3 regions of the Streptomyces sp. NPDC051104 genome follow, and region 3 is predicted to be linked to each of the others. Evidence: riboswitches for the same ligand, from Rfam matches in the RefSeq annotation. Region 3 holds a riboswitch; each other region holds the start of a gene.
The links. Region 3 has a riboswitch for S-adenosylmethionine ahead of AB0N14_RS13040 (amino acid ABC transporter permease). Riboswitches for the same ligand answer to the same signal wherever they lie in the genome.
Positions count from the first base shown of each region.

Region 1: another riboswitch for S-adenosylmethionine. It lies ahead of AB0N14_RS28555 (aminotransferase class V-fold PLP-dependent enzyme); the one in region 3 lies ahead of AB0N14_RS13040 (amino acid ABC transporter permease).
Region 2: another riboswitch for S-adenosylmethionine. It lies ahead of thrC (threonine synthase); the one in region 3 lies ahead of AB0N14_RS13040 (amino acid ABC transporter permease).

Region 1 is NZ_JBFBBS010000027.1:56,943-62,499, forward strand. It holds gene trpD (anthranilate phosphoribosyltransferase) at 1-503, shown strand, start outside; gene AB0N14_RS28545 (PRC-barrel domain-containing protein) at 597-953, shown strand; gene AB0N14_RS28550 (hypothetical protein) at 980-1,150, shown strand; SAM riboswitch class IV at 1,231-1,347, shown strand; gene AB0N14_RS28555 (aminotransferase class V-fold PLP-dependent enzyme) at 1,534-2,895, shown strand; gene AB0N14_RS28560 (Lrp/AsnC ligand binding domain-containing protein) at 3,237-3,518, opposite strand; gene AB0N14_RS28565 (rhomboid family intramembrane serine protease) at 3,515-4,246, opposite strand; gene AB0N14_RS28570 (hypothetical protein) at 4,404-4,643, shown strand; gene AB0N14_RS28575 (NYN domain-containing protein) at 4,678-5,557, shown strand, end outside.
Region 2 is NZ_JBFBBS010000014.1:24,980-30,536, forward strand. It holds gene AB0N14_RS20705 (cold-shock protein) at 27-230, opposite strand; gene AB0N14_RS20710 (MoaD/ThiS family protein) at 677-952, opposite strand; gene thrC (threonine synthase) at 1,005-2,285, opposite strand; SAM riboswitch class I at 2,304-2,447, opposite strand; gene AB0N14_RS20720 (glucosyl-3-phosphoglycerate synthase) at 2,641-3,666, shown strand; gene AB0N14_RS20725 (trehalose-6-phosphate synthase) at 3,764-5,197, shown strand; gene otsB (trehalose-phosphatase) at 5,329-5,557, opposite strand, start outside.
Region 3 is NZ_JBFBBS010000007.1:80,721-86,277, forward strand. It holds gene AB0N14_RS13035 (amino acid ABC transporter ATP-binding protein) at 1-748, opposite strand, end outside; gene AB0N14_RS13040 (amino acid ABC transporter permease) at 745-1,728, opposite strand; SAM riboswitch class IV at 2,055-2,164, opposite strand; gene AB0N14_RS13045 (glutathione S-transferase C-terminal domain-containing protein) at 2,253-3,137, opposite strand; gene AB0N14_RS13050 (hypothetical protein) at 3,628-4,239, shown strand; gene AB0N14_RS13055 (hypothetical protein) at 4,439-5,245, shown strand; gene AB0N14_RS13060 (hypothetical protein) at 5,194-5,466, opposite strand.

The DNA.
Region 1 (5,557 bases), on a different contig from region 3:
TCTTCAACGCCCTCGGCCCGCTGACCAACCCGGCGAAGGTGAAGGCCCAGGCGGTCGGCGTCGCAGACCCGCGCCTGGCGCCGATGATCGCCGGGGTACTCGCCGAGCGCGGCAACTCCTCCCTGGTGTTCCGCGGCGACGACGGCCTCGACGAGCTGACGACCACTGCCACCTCCCACGTCTGGATCGTCCGCGACGGCAAGGTCACCGAGGAGACCTTCGACCCGCGGGACGCCGGTATCGAACTGGTCCCGGTGGAGGCCCTGCGCGGCGGCGACCCGTCCCACAACGCCGAGGTCGCCCGCCGCCTCCTCGACGGGGAGACGGGCCCGGTACGGGACGCCGTCCTGCTGAACTCGGCTGCGGCGCTGGTGGCGCTGGAGCCGGGCGATGGCCCGCTGGCCGACCAGATCCGCACCGGCATGGCCAAGGCCGCCGAGTCGATCGACTCGGGCGCGGCCAAGCGTGCCCTGGAGCGGTGGGTGGCCGCCAGCAACGCCTGACGCCGAGCGCGCCCGCGGAAAAGGCCAGGTCAGGCTGGCTGGAGTAAAGTGAGTAAGTGGCAGCTCTCCCCGCGGGCCGCAAGGAGGCTGGGCATGATCCATTCAGCCGATATCCGCGAGTGGCGCAACCGGGACGTGATCGACGCCAAGGGCCGCAAGATCGGCTCCCTTGAGGCGGTCTACGTCGACACCACCACCGATACGCCGGCCATGGTCACCGTTCGCACCGGAGTGCCGACCCGGCACAGGCTCGTCTTCGTCCCCCTGGACGAGGCGACCGTGGGACCCGGGTACGTCCAGGTGGCGCACTCCAAAGGGCGAGTGCGCAAGGCGCCGTCCATCGGCGTGGACGACGTCCTGCCGGTCGAGCGGGAAGAAGAGATCTTCAAACACTACGACAGGGCCTATGAGCCCGGTGCCGACGGCGGACGCCGCCTCGCGCGCCGCTGACCCCCGGGCCGAAAGAAGTGGTCACCATGGCGGTCTTCCTGTTCCTGATCCTCGCGGCGGTCGCCCTCGGCATCATCGGCGCGGTCGCGAAGGGGCTGTTCTACCTCCTGATCATCGGCATAGTGGTGTTCCTGGCGAGCCTCGTCCTGTTCGGCATGCGCTGGGGGAGGCGCTCGAAGCACCACCTCGTTCGATGACGCACCGGGACGGGTCCGCCCGTCCCGGTATACGGACAGAAGTTGCGAGCAGGTGATCACCTGCCGTAATTTTCACATCAGGTCATGAGCGACAGTCATTCGGCCCCGGCCGGCTGTCCGGCAACCCTCCGTCCGTGGCGGGGTGCCCCGGGTGAAGACCAGGTCGCAGGCAGCGAGGTCTGCGGCAAGCGCGGACCCCTCGTGTCTTCCAGGGGTCCTGGTCGTTCGAGGGAGCCTTCCGTGAGCAAGCGAATGCGTTAGGGCCGCAGAGCCCCGCCTCCGCACCCCTTTTTTCCTTTCACCTTCTCCGTGCCGTGCACACCGCCGCGCCCGTGCGCGCCTCCGGCACCGGTGAGTCTCGCCTGCCCTACGGGAGTACACCCATGTCCGTCTCCACCCTTGCCGCCGACCAGGCCGTCTCTGCCCCGCTGCCCGTTCTGGGCCGTGATGTCACCGTCCCGCTCGTCACCGGCGGCGACGTCACCTACGCCGCGCTCGACTACGCGGCCAGCGCCCCCGCGCTGCAGCGCGTCTGGGACGACGTGGCGGCGTACGCGCCCTACTACGGCAGCGTCCACCGCGGCGCCGGCTACCTCTCCCAGCTGTCCACCGACCTGTTCGAGAACGCCCGCCGCACGGTCGCCGCGTTCCTCGACTGCCGCGACAGCGACCAGGTGGTCTTCACCCGCTCCACCACCGACTCGCTCAACCTCCTCGCCGCCGCCCTCCCGGCCGACTGCCAGGTCTTCGTCTTCGAGACCGAGCACCACGCCTCCCTGCTGCCGTGGCGGGACGCCCGGGTCACCTACCTCGACGCCCCGAGCAGCCCCCGGCAGGCCGTCGAGACCCTGGAACGCGCCCTCGCCGACCGCGACCCCTACGGCCCGGCCCTGGTCTGCGTCACCGGCGCCTCCAACGTCACCGGCGAGCTGTGGCCGGTACGGGAGCTGGCGGCGGCCGCCCACGCGCACGGCGCCCGTATCGTCCTGGACGCCGCCCAGCTCGCCCCGCACCACCCGGTGTCCGTCAAGGACCTCGATGTGGACTGGGCCGCCTTCTCGGGCCACAAGCTCTACGCCCCCTTCGGCTCCGGCGTCCTGGCCGGCCGCGCCGACTGGCTGCGCCAGGCCCAGCCGTACCTCGCGGGCGGCGGCGCCAGCCGCAAGGTCACGCGCAGGACGGACGGAGGAGTGGACGTGGAGTGGCACGACACGGCCGCCCGTCACGAAGCCGGCTCCCCGAACGTGATCGGCGCCTACGCCATCGCCTCCGCCTGCAAGGCCCTCACCGAGGCGGGCTTCGACACCCTGGTCGCCCGCGAGCAGCACCTGATCCGCAACGTCAGGGAGGGTCTCGCCGACGTCCCCGAGGTCAGGATCCTCTCCCTCTTCGGCGACGACGCCCCCCGCGTCGGCGTGATCTCCTTCGTCGTCGAGGGCTGGAACAGCTCCCACTTCGCCGCCGCTCTCTCCGCCGAGTACGGCATCGGCGTCCGCGACGGCCTGTTCTGCGCCCACCCGCTGGTCCGCACCCTGCTCGGCAGCGACCCCCAGACCCAGGGCGAATGCGGCGCCCCCGAGGCGGAGCCCGGGGAGAAGTCCCTCAACGCGATCCGGGTGAGCTTCGGCGCCGGCACCCCCGACGAGCATGTCGAGCGCTTCGTCAAGGCCGTGAAGGAACTGGTCAGCGACGGCGCGCGGTGGCAGTACCGCACGGAGAACGGCCGCTGCGTCCCGGCGGTCTGAGTCCTCACAGGGGCCGGTGAGGCGGCGTCAGGGCCTGTCAGACAATTCCCGTCTGCCCCGCGGCGTCTGGCACGCACTCCCCCAGAGGGGAACCCCCGGCCGCGTTGCCGAAACGCCCGCGTGGCTCCTCGCCCAAGCTCTCGGCATCGCTCGAGCAGGGTGCCCCCCATCGAGGGCGCTGGGGGCACCCCCATCGAGGGCGCTCGGGCGCCTTGCGATCGCACGCTCCCCCCGGCTCGCACCGGCTTCACTCGGCTCGCGCGGGGGCGCCCCCCCGATCGCCGCCCGCGGGGGCCGCCCTTCGAGCGGACGACGGGAATTGTCAGACAGGCCCTGGCCGATCAGGAGTCCAGCCCGATCGCGAACGCCGCCTCCAGGTCGTGCTGGGAGTACGTACGGAACGCCACGTGGGTGTCCGTCGCCTCGACTCCCGGGATCTTGCTGATCCGCCCGGGGATCACGTCCGCCAGCTCCTCGTGCTCCTTCACCCGCACCATGGCGATCAGGTCGTACGTCCCCGTGACGGAGAAGACCTCGCTGACGGAATCCAGCGAGGCGATCCGCTCCGCGATCTCGGGGATCCGGTCCACGCTGGTCTTGATGAGCACGATCGCGGTGATCACGGCTGCTGTTCTCCCTCGGGGGCCTCGGCTGGTGGTTTCACCCTACTGGTACGCGTATAGCGCACCCACGCGTAGAGGAACCCCAGCGAGAACCCCACCAGGTGGGCCAGATACGCCACGCCGGGCCCCTGGGCGGCCCGGCCTGCCGCCATCCACTGCAGGGACGCCCAGAACGGCAGCACCACCCAGGCCGGGAACCTCAGCGGCAGGAAGAACAAGAACGGGAAGAGACTGGTCACCCGCGCCTTGGGGAAGAGGAACAGGAACGCACCCAGGACCGCGGAGATCGCCCCGGACGCTCCGACCAGCGTCTGCGCCGACGCGGCGTTGGCGGCCGCGTACCCCAGCAGCGCCAGACAGCCGCAGCCCAGGTAGAACAGGGCGTACTCCACATGCCCCATCCGCTCCTCGGCCATGGCCCCGAAGACGTAGAGGAAGAGCATGTTGCCCAGCAGATGCACCCAGCTGCCGTGCACGAACAGCGCGGTCGCGGGCGTGAGCGCCGCCCGCGGCGCCCCGCTGAACAGCTCCACCGGCACCACGCCCCAGCGGGCGAAGTAGGCCCGCTGCGCGGCGAGCAGCGCGTCCCCGGTCCCGTAGGTCGGACTCAGCCCCGCGGCCGGTCCGACGACGAAGAGCGCGCAGCACAGGACGATCAGCCCGTACGTCACCGGCGCCGACTGTCCGCGCAGCGCTCCCACGGCCGTCCTGGTCCAGGTGCTGATCATGGTATAGAGCATGGCGTAACCGGACCGATCCGCACAGAGTGCCTCGCCGCCGTGGAACGGGCGGGCGGCGGGTACTCGCCAGGCCGTAGGGTTACGAGCCACACGCTCCAGGGAAACTGGCGCATCACGGAGACTGGAAGAAGGAAGAGCACCCACGATGACGGTTCCCCTGCCGACGGAGACGACCCGCTGGCGCTGCACGCTCTGCGGCAACCTCACCCGTTTCGACGTGACCCGCTCGTCGAAGGTCGTCGAGTACATGCACCTCGATCTGGCAGGGGAGCCGAAGGTGGAGGAGCGCGAGGTGGTCAGTGAGACCATCGAGTCGGTCCGTTGCCGTTGGTGCAACGCGGTCGACCAGGTGGAGCTCGTGGACAGGCCGGGTGCCGGCTCCTGAGGGAGGCGGCCCCGCAGGGCGTATGGGGTGAGGGATGGCTGAGACCACAGGCGGGGAGCCGGTCGACGGCACCGCTGAGGTGCTCGACCGCCCGCTGCCCGACGGCGTGCGCCGCCGGGTCGTGCAGATCGTGTCCGACGGCTTCGGCGGGCTGACCCTCGCCGAACTGCCCGCACAGCTGCGGCAGTACGGCCGGTTCACCCCGACCCGCCGGGCCAAGTTCGCCGGCAACGCCATGGCGGCGGCCGTGGAGACGGACGCGCTGTTCCGGCAGCGCATCGCCGAGAAGCTCAGAGAGGCGCAGCCGGAGCTCACCGCTGCCCTCGACTCCGGCTCGCCGCCCCCGGCCGCGGACCCGCTCGACGTGGCGGCCGCGGCCTATGTAGTGCGCCCGGCGGGCTGGGTGAAGCTGGTGACCGCCGCCGGCGAGGAGGCCCAGCGCGTCGACGCCGAGCGTGCCGACGAGGAGAGCCGGGCCGAGCTGGAGCGGCTGCGCGCGGAGCTGGCGGCCGCGCGCGAGCACACCCGCACCGAGACCGAGCGGCTGCGGGCGGAGCTGGACGCGGCGCGCAAGGAAGCCGACTCGCTTCACCGCAAACTGCGAGCCGCCCTCAGTGACGTCAGACGCGGCGAGGCCGCCCTGCGCAAGGCCCAGGGCGAGATCGAGGCGGTGCGCGCCGAAGGACAGGCCCAGCTCTCCGCCGCCGAGAGCGAGACCCGGCGGCTCAAGGCGCGCCTCGGCGAGGCGGAGGCCACCCTGGAGGCCACGCGCAGGGCGGCGCGCGAGGGGCGCAGCGTCGAGGACATGCGGGTACGGCTGTTGCTCGACACCCTGCTCGACGCGGCCCAGGGGCTGCGCCGTGAACTGGCGCTGCCACCGGTCTCCGTACGGCCGGCGGAGACCGTGGACGCGG
Region 2 (5,557 bases), on a different contig from region 3:
GAACAGTTCAGCGTCGGCGCGTAACTTCAGCCGGCCAGGCGAACCATGTCCGCCTGCGGCCCCTTCTGACCCTGCGAGATCTCGAACTCGACCCGCTGGCCCTCCTCAAGGGTGCGGTAGCCGTCCATCTGGATCGCGCTGTAGTGGACGAAGACGTCCGCACCACCGTCGACCGCGATGAAGCCGTACCCCTTCTCCGCGTTGAACCACTTGACGGTGCCCTGAGCCATGCCTAACTCCCCTATTACTGGCCCTTGCACAGATCCACACTTCGCGGATCCGGGTCAGACCTCGCCCCCAACGGTTGGGGGCGTGCGCCGGAACGCGTCGACCGCGGCTGAATGTATCTGTCCAACTGCCGTCTGCAACAGGTCAATCGGACGAGAATTCGGGGCCCGACCGGTCGGGAATGTACGGAGAATTCACCCGAATTCAGGGCAAGTCGGGCCGGGCAAAGGGAATGAATGGCGCAAAAGCCCTGCACAGTTTGGCTGCTTCTTGTCGGGCGCGCGGCAGGTGATCGCGGACCCGGAAGGGGAGTCCGGGAGCGCGTTCCCCAACTGTACCCCGCTCAACCATGCAGAATTGCCCCCTCCGTTTCTCTCACGGAGAGGGCAATTCGATGAACTCGGTTACATGCGTTACCGAGGGTAAGGATCGCGCGTCCGAACGACCGTCAGCCGCCCGCGACCGCCGGGATGATGGAGACGCCCGCGCCCTCCGGGGTGGCGGTCTGAAGACCCTGCTCGAAGCGGACGTCGTCGTCGTTCACGTAGACGTTGACGAAGCGGCGCAGCTTGCCCTGGTCGTCCAGGACGCGGGCGGCGATGCCGGTGTGGTTCTTCTCCAGGTCGGCGATGACCTCGGCGAGGGTCGCGCCCTCGGCGGTGACCTCGGCCTGCCCGCCCGTGTAGGTGCGCAGGATGGTGGGGATGCGGACGGTGACGCTCATCGGGGGATGACCTCCGGTCGGGGTACGGCTGGTGGGTTGTGGCGGGCGGAGGTCAGACGAGACCGGCCTCACGGAAGGACTCGAGGGTAGGACGGATCGTCGCGGTCAGCCCCGTGTCGGCCACCGCGTCCAGCGTCTTCAGACCGTCCCCGGTGTTGAGGACGACCGTCGTCTTCGCCGGGTCGAGGACGCCGTTCTCGATGAGCTTGCGCGTGACGCCGACGGTCACGCCACCCGCCGTCTCGGCGAAGATGCCCTCGGTGCGCGCCAGCAGCTTGATGGCGTCGACGATCTGCTCGTCCGTCACGTCCTCCACGGCGCCACCCGTGCGGCGGGCGATGTCCAGGACGTACGGGCCGTCGGCCGGGTTTCCGATCGCCAGCGACTTGGCGATCGTGTCCGGCTTCTGCGGCCGTACGACGTCGTGGCCCGCCTTGTACGCCGTCGACACCGGCGAGCAGCCCTCGGCCTGCGCGCCGAAGATCTTGTACGGCTTGTCCTCGACGAGCCCCAGCTTGATCAGCTCCTGCAGACCCTTGTCGATCTTCGTCAGCTGCGAGCCCGAGGCGATCGGCACCACGATCTGGTCCGGCAGCTCCCAGCCGAGCTGCTCGGCGATCTCGTACGCCAGGGTCTTGGAGCCCTCCGCGTAGTACGGCCGCAGGTTGACGTTGACGAAGCCCCAGCCCTCGCCCGCCGGGTCGCCGATCAGCTCGGAGCAGAAGCGGTTCACGTCGTCGTAGTTGCCCTCGATGCCGACGAGCTCGCCGCCGTAGATCGCGGCCATGACGACCTTGCCCTGCTCCAGGTCGTGCGGGATGAACACGCAGGAGCGGAAGCCGGCGCGGGCCGCCGCGGCGCCGACCGCGCCCGCGAGGTTGCCGGTGGAGGAGCAGGACAGGGTGGTGAAGCCGAAGACGCGCGCCGCCTCGAGGGCCTGGGCGACCACGCGGTCCTTGAAGGAGTGCGTCGGGTTACCGGAGTCGTCCTTCACATACAACCCGCCGGTGACGCCCAGCTCGCGCGCCAGGTTGTCGGCCTTGACGAGCTTGGTCCAGCCCGGGTTGAGGTTCGGCTTGTCGGCGACGTCCGCCGGGACCGGCAGCAGCGGCGCATAGCGCCAGATGTTCGCGGGGCCCGCCTCGATGCGCTTCCGCAGCTCCTCGGTGTCGTAGCCCGAGAAGTCGTAGGCGACCTCCAGCGGGCCGAAACACTCCTCGCAGGCGAAGACCGGGCCGAGCGGCACCCGGTGGCCGCACTCGCGGCAGGACAGGGCCGCGGCGGGGCCGAGGTCCACGGAATCGGTGGTGCTTGCAACTGTCTGCACAGCCATGTCAGGCGAGGCCCTTTCTCCTCATCTTCCTCACGACGCATCTCGCCGTGAGACGGAATTGGCACCTTCCCGAGCCGGGAGCCTCGCCTGCTAGGACGAGAACCGACTGGAGGGTTGCCGGGGCTTCACCGGGCCGTGTCCCTCTGCCCCTCTGGATGAGCTGTATGCGGTTGTTTCGCCGGCGCGGGCCAGGGTGGGCCCCGACATGCGATGGTCACCGGCGTTGTTCAAGACTGTAACCGACGGCCGGGAGAGTTGAGATAGTCGTCCGAACCGCGAGATGGATCACAAGAGAGACCGTTCGACCGTCCCCGACTCACCCCCCACCCCGTACGAACGTGAGGAGCCGCAGACTGTGCTGGAAGAAGTCGAGCGCTGGCTGAGCACCCGCTCCTGGTCCGTCACCGATCGCCCGCTCCACCAGATCATGGCCGCGAAACGAGCCTCGGGCTCCTCGGTCAGCGTCGTGCTGCCCGCGCTCAACGAGCAGGAGACGGTCGGCGAGATCGTCTACGTCATCCGCCACGACCTCGTGCGGCAGGTTCCGCTGGTCGACGAGATCGTCGTCGTCGACTCCGGCTCCACCGACCGCACGTCCCAGGTCGCCGCCGCGGCCGGCGCCAGGGTGGTGCACCGCGACACGATCCTGCCGCGCATACCGGCCGTGCCGGGCAAGGGCGAGGTGCTGTGGCGCTCCCTGCTCGTCACCGGCGGGGACATCGTCTGCTTCGTCGACGCGGACCTGAAGGAGTTCTCCTCGGACTTCGTGACCGGGATCGTGGGCCCGCTGCTCACCGACCCGGACGTGGACCTGGTGAAGGCGATGTACGACCGTCCGCTCGGCACCGAGTCGGATTCGCTCGCCTACGGCACTGAGTCGGATCCGCTCGCCTCCGGCACCGAGTCGGATTCGCTCGCCTACGACAAGACGGCGGGACAGGGCGGCCGCGTCACGGAACTGATGGCGCGCCCGCTGCTCAACATGCACTGGCCGCTGCTCGCCGGATTCGTCCAGCCGCTCGGCGGCGAGTACGCGGCCCGCCGCTCCCTGCTGGAACGGCTCCCCTTCCCGGTCGGGTACGGCGTCGAGCTCGGCATGCTGGTGGACGCGCTGCACCTGGTGGGCCTGGACGCGCTGGCCCAGGTCGACGTCGGCGTGCGCAAGCACCGCCACCAGGACGGCCAGGCGCTCGGCCGCATGGCCGCCGCGATCTACCGCACGGCCCAGCTCCGCCTGGCCCGCGGTCATCTGGTCCGCCCGGCCCTCACGCAGTTCGAACGGGTCGAGGGCGGCTTCGAGCCCCGGACGTACTCGGTGGACACGGAGGAGAGGCCGCCGATGGCGGAGATCGCCGAGTACATGGAACGAAAGGTGGCCTGAACCGTGCGCAGCCGGATGCCCGGACGTGGCGGACACGGTTCCGCATACGGCCGAACCGTACGTTTGAGCGTATTCGCCTCGGGCTAGGTTTCGTGGCATGGCTTCCACGCAGCATGCGCACGGCGCCCGCATCCTCGTCGCCTCCAACCGCGGCCCCGTCTCGTACGCGCTGGACGAGTCCGGGCAGCTCACCGCCAAACGCGGCGGAGGCGGCCTGGTGTCGGGCCTGTCGGCGATCGGCCCCGACGCGGGCGCGGTCTGGGTGTGCGCGGCCCTGAACGACGGCGACCGCGAGGCCGTACGCCGCACGGGCGGCGCACTGGATCCGGCCGACACCGGCGGCCGGCGGGTCCGGATGCTCGACATCGACGCGACGGTGTTCTCCGAGGCGTACAACGGCATCGCGAACTCGGTGCTGTGGTTCGTCCACCACATGCTGTACCAGACGCCGCTCGAGCCGGTCTTCGGCAGGGAGTTCCGGCACGCGTGGGCGTCGTACGAGACCTACAATCGCGCGTTCGCCGAGGCGCTGGCCGAGGAGGCGGCCGAGGGGGCGGCGGTCGTGGTGCAGGACTACCACCTGACGCTGGTCCCGGGGATGCTGCGGCAGTTGCGGCCGGACCTGCGGATCGGTCACTTCTCGCACACGCCGTGGGCACCGGTGGACTATTTCCGGATGCTTCCGGACGACATCGCCGGTCAGGTGCTGCGCGGCATGCTGGGCGCCGACCGGCTGGGCTTCCTCACCCAGCGGTGGGCGGACGCCTTCACCAAGTGCTGCGAGGCGCTCGTCGGCGGGCTGGGGAACACCCGGATCGGGGTGCACGGCCTGGGCGCGGACGCGGACTTCCTGCGCGAGCGGGCGCACCGGCCGGATGTGGACGAACGGATGGCGATCCTGCGGGAGCAGATCGGCACCGGCCCCGACGGCCGCCCCCGCAAGGTGATCGTGCGGGTGGACCGCACGGAGCTGTCGAAGAACATCGTGCGGGGTCTGCTGGCGTACGAGGAGCTGCTGGAGTCCCGTCCGGAGTGGCGCGATCGGGTGGTCCACGTGGCGTTCGCGTACCCGTCCCGCCAGGACCTGGCCGTGTACCGCGAGTACACGGCGGAGGTCCAGCGGGTGGCCGCGGAGATCAACGAAAGGTACGGGACGCCGGGCTGGACCCCGGTCGAGATGCACGTCAAGGACGACTTCGCGCGCTCCCTCGCCGCGTACCGGCTCGCTGACGTCGCCCTGGTGAACCCCATCCGGGACGGCATGAACCTCGTCGCCAAGGAGGTTCCGGTGCTGTCGGACCAGGGGTGTGCGCTGGTGCTGTCGCGGGAGGCCGGGGCGTACGAGGAGCTGGGCGACGACGCGGTGACGGTCAATCCGTACGACATCCGGGGCACGGCGGAGGCTTTGCACGAGGCGTTGTCGATGCCGGTGGGTGAGCGGGCGGAGCGCTCGAAGCGGCTTGCCGCGCAGGCTACGGCGCTTCCGCCGGCCCGGTGGTTCTTGGATCAGTTGGCTGCGCTGGAGGTTTGAGGTCGTTTTTCGGGTGCGGGCCGACGGGGGCTTGTCGCTCCCCCGAGTTCTCGGCTTCGCTCGAACAGGGGGACCCCCATCGCGGCGGAGCCGCATATCGACACGGCCCCGCGCCCCTCAAGGGGCGCGCTCTACGCCAGCCTCTCTGCCAATGTCCTCAGTAGCTGTACAACCCCCTGCGGGCCGTCGACCACCAGGTCCGCCCTCTTCGCCAACTCCGTGACCTCGTCGCTGCCGCTGCAGATCAGGAGGCCGGGGACGCCGTCGGAGCGGAGTTTGTCGACGGCGGCGAAGGCGGGGAGGTCGCCGAGGTCGTCGCCGGCGTACATGACCGCTTCGGCACCGGTCTCACGGACGTAC
Region 3 (5,557 bases):
GCCGCGGGTTGTCGAGGACCTCGGCGGGCGGCCCCTGTTCGACGATCCGGCCGTCGTCCATGAAGATCACCCGGTCGGCGCATTCGCGGGCGAAGCCGATCTCGTGGGTGACGATGACCAGCGTGGTGCCGCCGCCGGCCAGGTCCTTGATGACGGCCAGCACCTCGCCGACGAGTTCGGGGTCGAGGGCCGAAGTGGGTTCGTCGAAGAGGATGACGCCGGGCCGCAGGGCGAGCGCGCGGGCGATGGCGACGCGCTGCTGCTGGCCGCCCGAGAGCTGCCGCGGGTAGGCGCCGGTCTTGTCGGCGAGTCCGACCCGGCCGAGCAGGTCGAGGGCGACGTCCCGGGCCTCCGGCTTGGTCAGCTTGCCGGTCGCCACCGGCGCCGCTGTCACGTTCTCCAGCACGGTCAGGTGCGGGAAGAGGTTGAAGTTCTGGAAGACGAATCCGATGCGGCTGCGCTGGCCCAGGATGACCCGCTCGCTCAGCTCCTTGAGGTGGTCTCCGTGCCGGCGCACGCCGATGGGCTCGCCGCCGACGCTGACATAGCCACGGTCGGGCTTCTCCAGGTGGTTGATCACCCGCAGCAGGGTGGACTTGCCGGAGCCGGACGGGCCGAGGATCACGGTCACCTCGCCCGGCCGTACGGTCAACTCCACGCCGCGCAGCACCTGGTGGGCGCCGAACGCCTTGTGCACGTCGTGCACCTGGATGGCGGCGGGGCGGGTCTGAAGCGTGTCGGTGGTCATACGGCGGCCTCCCTGCGCGCACGGGCCCGCAGATCGGCGAGACCGGTGCGGAGCTTCTGCAACGGGGTCGGCGGCAGCGCGCGGGTGGCGCCGCGGGCGTAGTACCGCTCGACGTAGAACTGGACGACGGACACGAGGCTCGTCAGGATCAGGTACCAGACGGTGACGACCAGCAGCAGCGGCACGATGTCGCCGGGGTAGGTGCTGCCCATGGCCTGCGCGGAGCCGAACAGGTCGAGCAGCGACACGTAGAACACGAGTGACGTGCTCTTGACCAGGCCGATCAGCTGGTTGACGTAGTTCGGGGTGATGGACCTGAGGGCCTGCGGGAAGACGATCCGCCGGAACTGGTGGCCCTTCGGCAGGCCGAGCGCGGCGGCCGCCTCGTGCTGGCCCTGGTCGACCGAGAGGATGCCGCCGCGGACCACCTCCGCCGCGTACGCCGCCTCGTTCAGGCTCAGTCCGACGACGGCGACGACCATATCGGTGGCGAGCTTGGACTCGTCGAAGCTGAAGAAGGCCGGGCCGAAGGGCACGCCGACGCTCAGCGTCTTGTACAGGGCGCTGAAGTTGTAGAGGAGGATCAGCACCACGATCAGCGGTGTGGAGCGCAGCGCCCACACGTACGTCCAGCTGACCGCGCGCAGGACCGGGCTCTTCGACAGCCGGGCCAGTGCGAGCACGATTCCGCCGAGCAGGCCCAACACGGCGCTGAGCGCGGTGACTTCGAGCGTGATGAGCAGCCCGTCGAGGATGGTGGGGCGCAGGAACCAGTAGGCGAAGCGGTCCCACTGGTAGAACGGGTTGGAGACCAGGCCGTGGACGAACTGGGCGACGAGGACCAGCACGACCGCCGTGGCGATCCAGCGGCCCGGCCGGCGCAGGGGCAGTACCCGCTGGGCCGCGGGGGGCTTGGCCGCGGTGTCTGCGCCAGGCGGCGCCGGGGCGAGCGACACGGCGGCTCCGGGGGGTTCACTCATGACAGGCTCCAGCGGAGTCGAACGCCCGGGCGGCGCGCCACGGCACCGCCTGGCGGCACGGGCCGCGGCGTGACGAGGCTGGTGAAGCGCAGTGCACCGGGGACGGGACGGAACGAGGGCACACCGCGGCGGCGGTGCGCGTCAGGGATTCAGAACGCCGTCAGCCGTGACAGCGGGCAGAGCCCGGGGTGGTACACAGTGCGCTGTTGACGCGGAGCAGGTCGACTGAACGGTTGGCGCACAGCAGGACGCAGCCACGGAGCCGCACTGCGGCTGTCCTCGAGGCTGCGTACATCACTGTCTCCGTCGTTCTTCCGGCCCGGGGGGCCACGCGCTTACCGAAACGTCATCCGGTCGGGTCGTCACCTGGGGCACCCCACCGCGGTGCGAGGGTTGCCGGTCAGCCAGCCAGGGCTTGTCGCTGACGCTCATGACCTTTCTGGCCGTAAGTCAATACAGGCGCCGCAAGCGATGTCAACGTGCGTCCGGCAGGTGATACGTGCTCGGCGGCGCCGTCCTGCCCCTCAACCGGTGCGGGTGGCGGCGTCGTTGGGGACGTGGGAGGCCCAGTCCAGGATCTGCACCGCGGCGCCCGCGGCCTCGAGTCCCCGACAGTGCGCGTGGTGCCGTCGGGCGATGCCGGCGTGGTCGAGGTGCGGACCGAAGGCGGGGTGGGCGGCCAGCCGGCGGGCGTACGCCCACAGGTGCGGGTGGTCGGCGATGCGGTGCACCGCGGCGGCGTCCAGGTGCCAGCGGTGCACGGTGTCGAGCTGCACCAGGCTGACCCACAACTCCACGTCCGCTGCGGTGAGTTGGTCGCCGAGCAGGTACTCCTGCCGGGCGAGCCGTCCCTCCAGTGACCGCAGGGTGCACAGCAGCGAGGTGAGCGCGGCGTCCCGTTGCTCCGGGTCGGCGTCGACGCGTCCGGCGCGCTGGGCGGCCGCGTCGATGCCCTGCTCGCACAGCCGCCGGACACCCTCGATCTCGGCGTCCGCACCCTGCGGATACAGCGCGGGGTGGTCCGTGCCGAAGTGCCGCGCCAGGTCGCGCACGATGTCCGGAGCGTGGGTGCTGACGATCCGGCCCGACCAGTCGTCGCTGAGCACCGGTGCCAGGGCGGCTCCGGGGTAGCGGTGGGCACTGGCCTCGTACAGCGGACGCAGCGCGGAGTACTCGCCGCCAGGGCCGTCGGGCACCGGGGGCAGCAGCGTGACGGGACAGACGTCCACGAGGCCGAGCAGGCTGTGCGTGATGGCTATCCGCAGACAGTGCGGACACGCCAGCGACAGGTGGAGACGGTAGCGGCGCGGCACGGCGTAGTGGCCGCTGCGCGCGTCGCAGCCGATCCGGCCGCGGAAGGCGGGGACCGGCTGTGCGGACGGGAGTGCGGTCAGGGCATGGGCGGACATGTCTCTCCCGGGGTTCTGGGACGCGAGGGTATGGAGGTGGTGGCCCACGGGCAGGCGGCGCTCCCCGGCGCGAACGGCGCGGGGTGGCGGCGGCGCGGCGTGGCTCCGCCGGTTTCAGCGCCGGTGGCTGCTCGCGCTGCAGACGCGCAGCAGATCGATGTGACGGCGGGAGGTCAGCAGGAGGGACTGCCGGCGCGTGCGATGAACACGGCTGATGACCGGCCTCAGGCGCCCCATGTTTCCCTACCTGTCCACTAGGAAATCCCACCGGCAGTGTCGATCCGGCCTCGGGCCGCGTCAAGAGGGTGGTCGAGGAGTGAGCGCGACGCTTCGACTGGTGGCTCCCTCGACTGGAGGCAGCCGGTTCGTCCAACTTGCTGACATATGGACCCCTTTCGGCAGGGCCTGCCGAGCGATGTGGCGCGAGCGCGCAAAGCTCCCTTCGGATTCGGGAAATACCCCCGGACCGCTCGAACTAAGGAGCACCTACATGAGTCCTGAAGGCAGGGCCCCTTCGCCGCTCGGGCCGCTGGCGCGCGACAGGTACAAGAGGGCCAGCAAGTTCGCCTCGCTCGCACTGGTGGTGGCGGCCGGTCTGGTCACCCCGACCGTGGCCGCCGCACGTAGCCACACCCCGCACACGACCGCGGCGCACGGCGGCGACTGCGAGCACCGCGCGGGCCTCCCCGGTGGCGACCACGACAAGGACAAGTGTCCCAAGCCCAGGCCCACGTACCCTACGGCTTCGCCCACGGAAACCAAGCCGCCCTCGGGCTGCTTCGACATCGACTCGGTCGTCCATGGGGACACCAAGTACATCTCGGTGGTATGCAACGGGCAGGTGTACGTCCTGACAGTCGCCGAGACGGGTACGGACGCGGGACACGCTGTCAGTGGCTGGCTGCCGGTGGGAGGCCCGAACAACGTCATCGACGCCACGCTGGCAGAGAGAGATGCTGTCGTGTACGTCTCCGTGCTGACCGCGAATGGACAGGTGCAGGAGGGCACTTGCACCACGGCCTCGGGCCAGCAGGGCCCGGGCCGACCGATCAACGTACCGTGCACCTTCGTGACGGATTTCCCCACGCCTCCGGCCTCTTGATCAGTCGGCCCGTGTAGCGACTCCCGGTCGCGTGGCATCAGCCGCACCGGGCAGCACCGCACAACGCAGCCGCCCCTCCCCCACCGAGAGGGGCGGCTCCGCGTTTCCGAACCTCTACGGCAACGCCTGCACCAGAAGATCCAAAACAATGGCAAAGGGGCCTGTGGAATCAGCAGTTCCTCATGTCATCGTGCGTGCCATGAGCACTGAGCACGTCCTTGATGACCGGTCCGACACCCACGCCCATGCACGCATACGCCGGACGGCGAACAAGGTGCCGGAAGTCACCGTCTACTTCTGGATCATCAAGGTTCTGACCACGGGAATGGGCGAGACCGCCTCCGACTACCTGGCCCGCCTGCTCGGCCCGATCCCCGCGGTCGGCCTCGGCGCCCTCGCCCTGCTCGGGTCCCTGGTCCTGCAGTTCGCGGTTCGCCGGTACGTGGCCTGGGTCTACTGGACCGCCATCGTCATGGTCAGCGTGTTCGGCACGATGGCCGCCGACGTCCTGCACGTGGGTCTCGGCGTGCCCTACACGCTCTCGACACCGCTGTTCCTGGTGGCGCTGGGCGCCGTCTTCGCCCTGTGGTACGCGAGCGAGCGGACCCTGTCCATCCACAGCATCTCCACCCGGCGCCGCGAGACGTTCTACTGGGCGGCCGTGCTCACCACGTTCGCGCTCGGCACGGCCGCGGGCGACCTGAGCGCCACGATCGGCCTCGGCTACCTGGGGTCCGTCGTCCTGTACGCCGTGGCGATCTGTGTGCCGGCGGTCGCCCACCGCGGGGGACTGCTGGGCGCGGTGGCCGCGTTCTGGTCCGCGTACGTCGTCACCCGCCCCCTCGGTGCGTCGATCGCCGACTGGATGGCCTTGCCCCACAGCCGTGGCGGACTGGGCTGGGGCCTGGGGCCGGTCACCCTGTCGTGGACGGTCGCGATCCTCGGCTTCGTGGCCTATCTGGCGGTCTCGCGGCGCGATGTGCGAAGCGACTCGGTCGCCGTGTGACACACCACGGCACGGGACCGGGCGGGTGACTCCTGCATGGTGGCGACGAGCGCGTCGACGACCTTCTGCACGGTGTCCTTGTGCGAGTTCACCCAGTCGGTGCGGGCGAGCACACTGGCCGCGGGATAGGCACCGCCCATCGCCGTCGTGGTGGCCAGGTCGATCGCGGAGGTACCGACGCCCTTCTTCTGGATCGCGGCGACCGCCGGCTGCGTCGTCATGACCCAGTCGACCTTGCCGTTCTGCAGCGCGGCGATGGCGGTGGAGCCGGCGCCGACCCCGATCCGGTGGAACTCGCTGGTCTTGACGCCC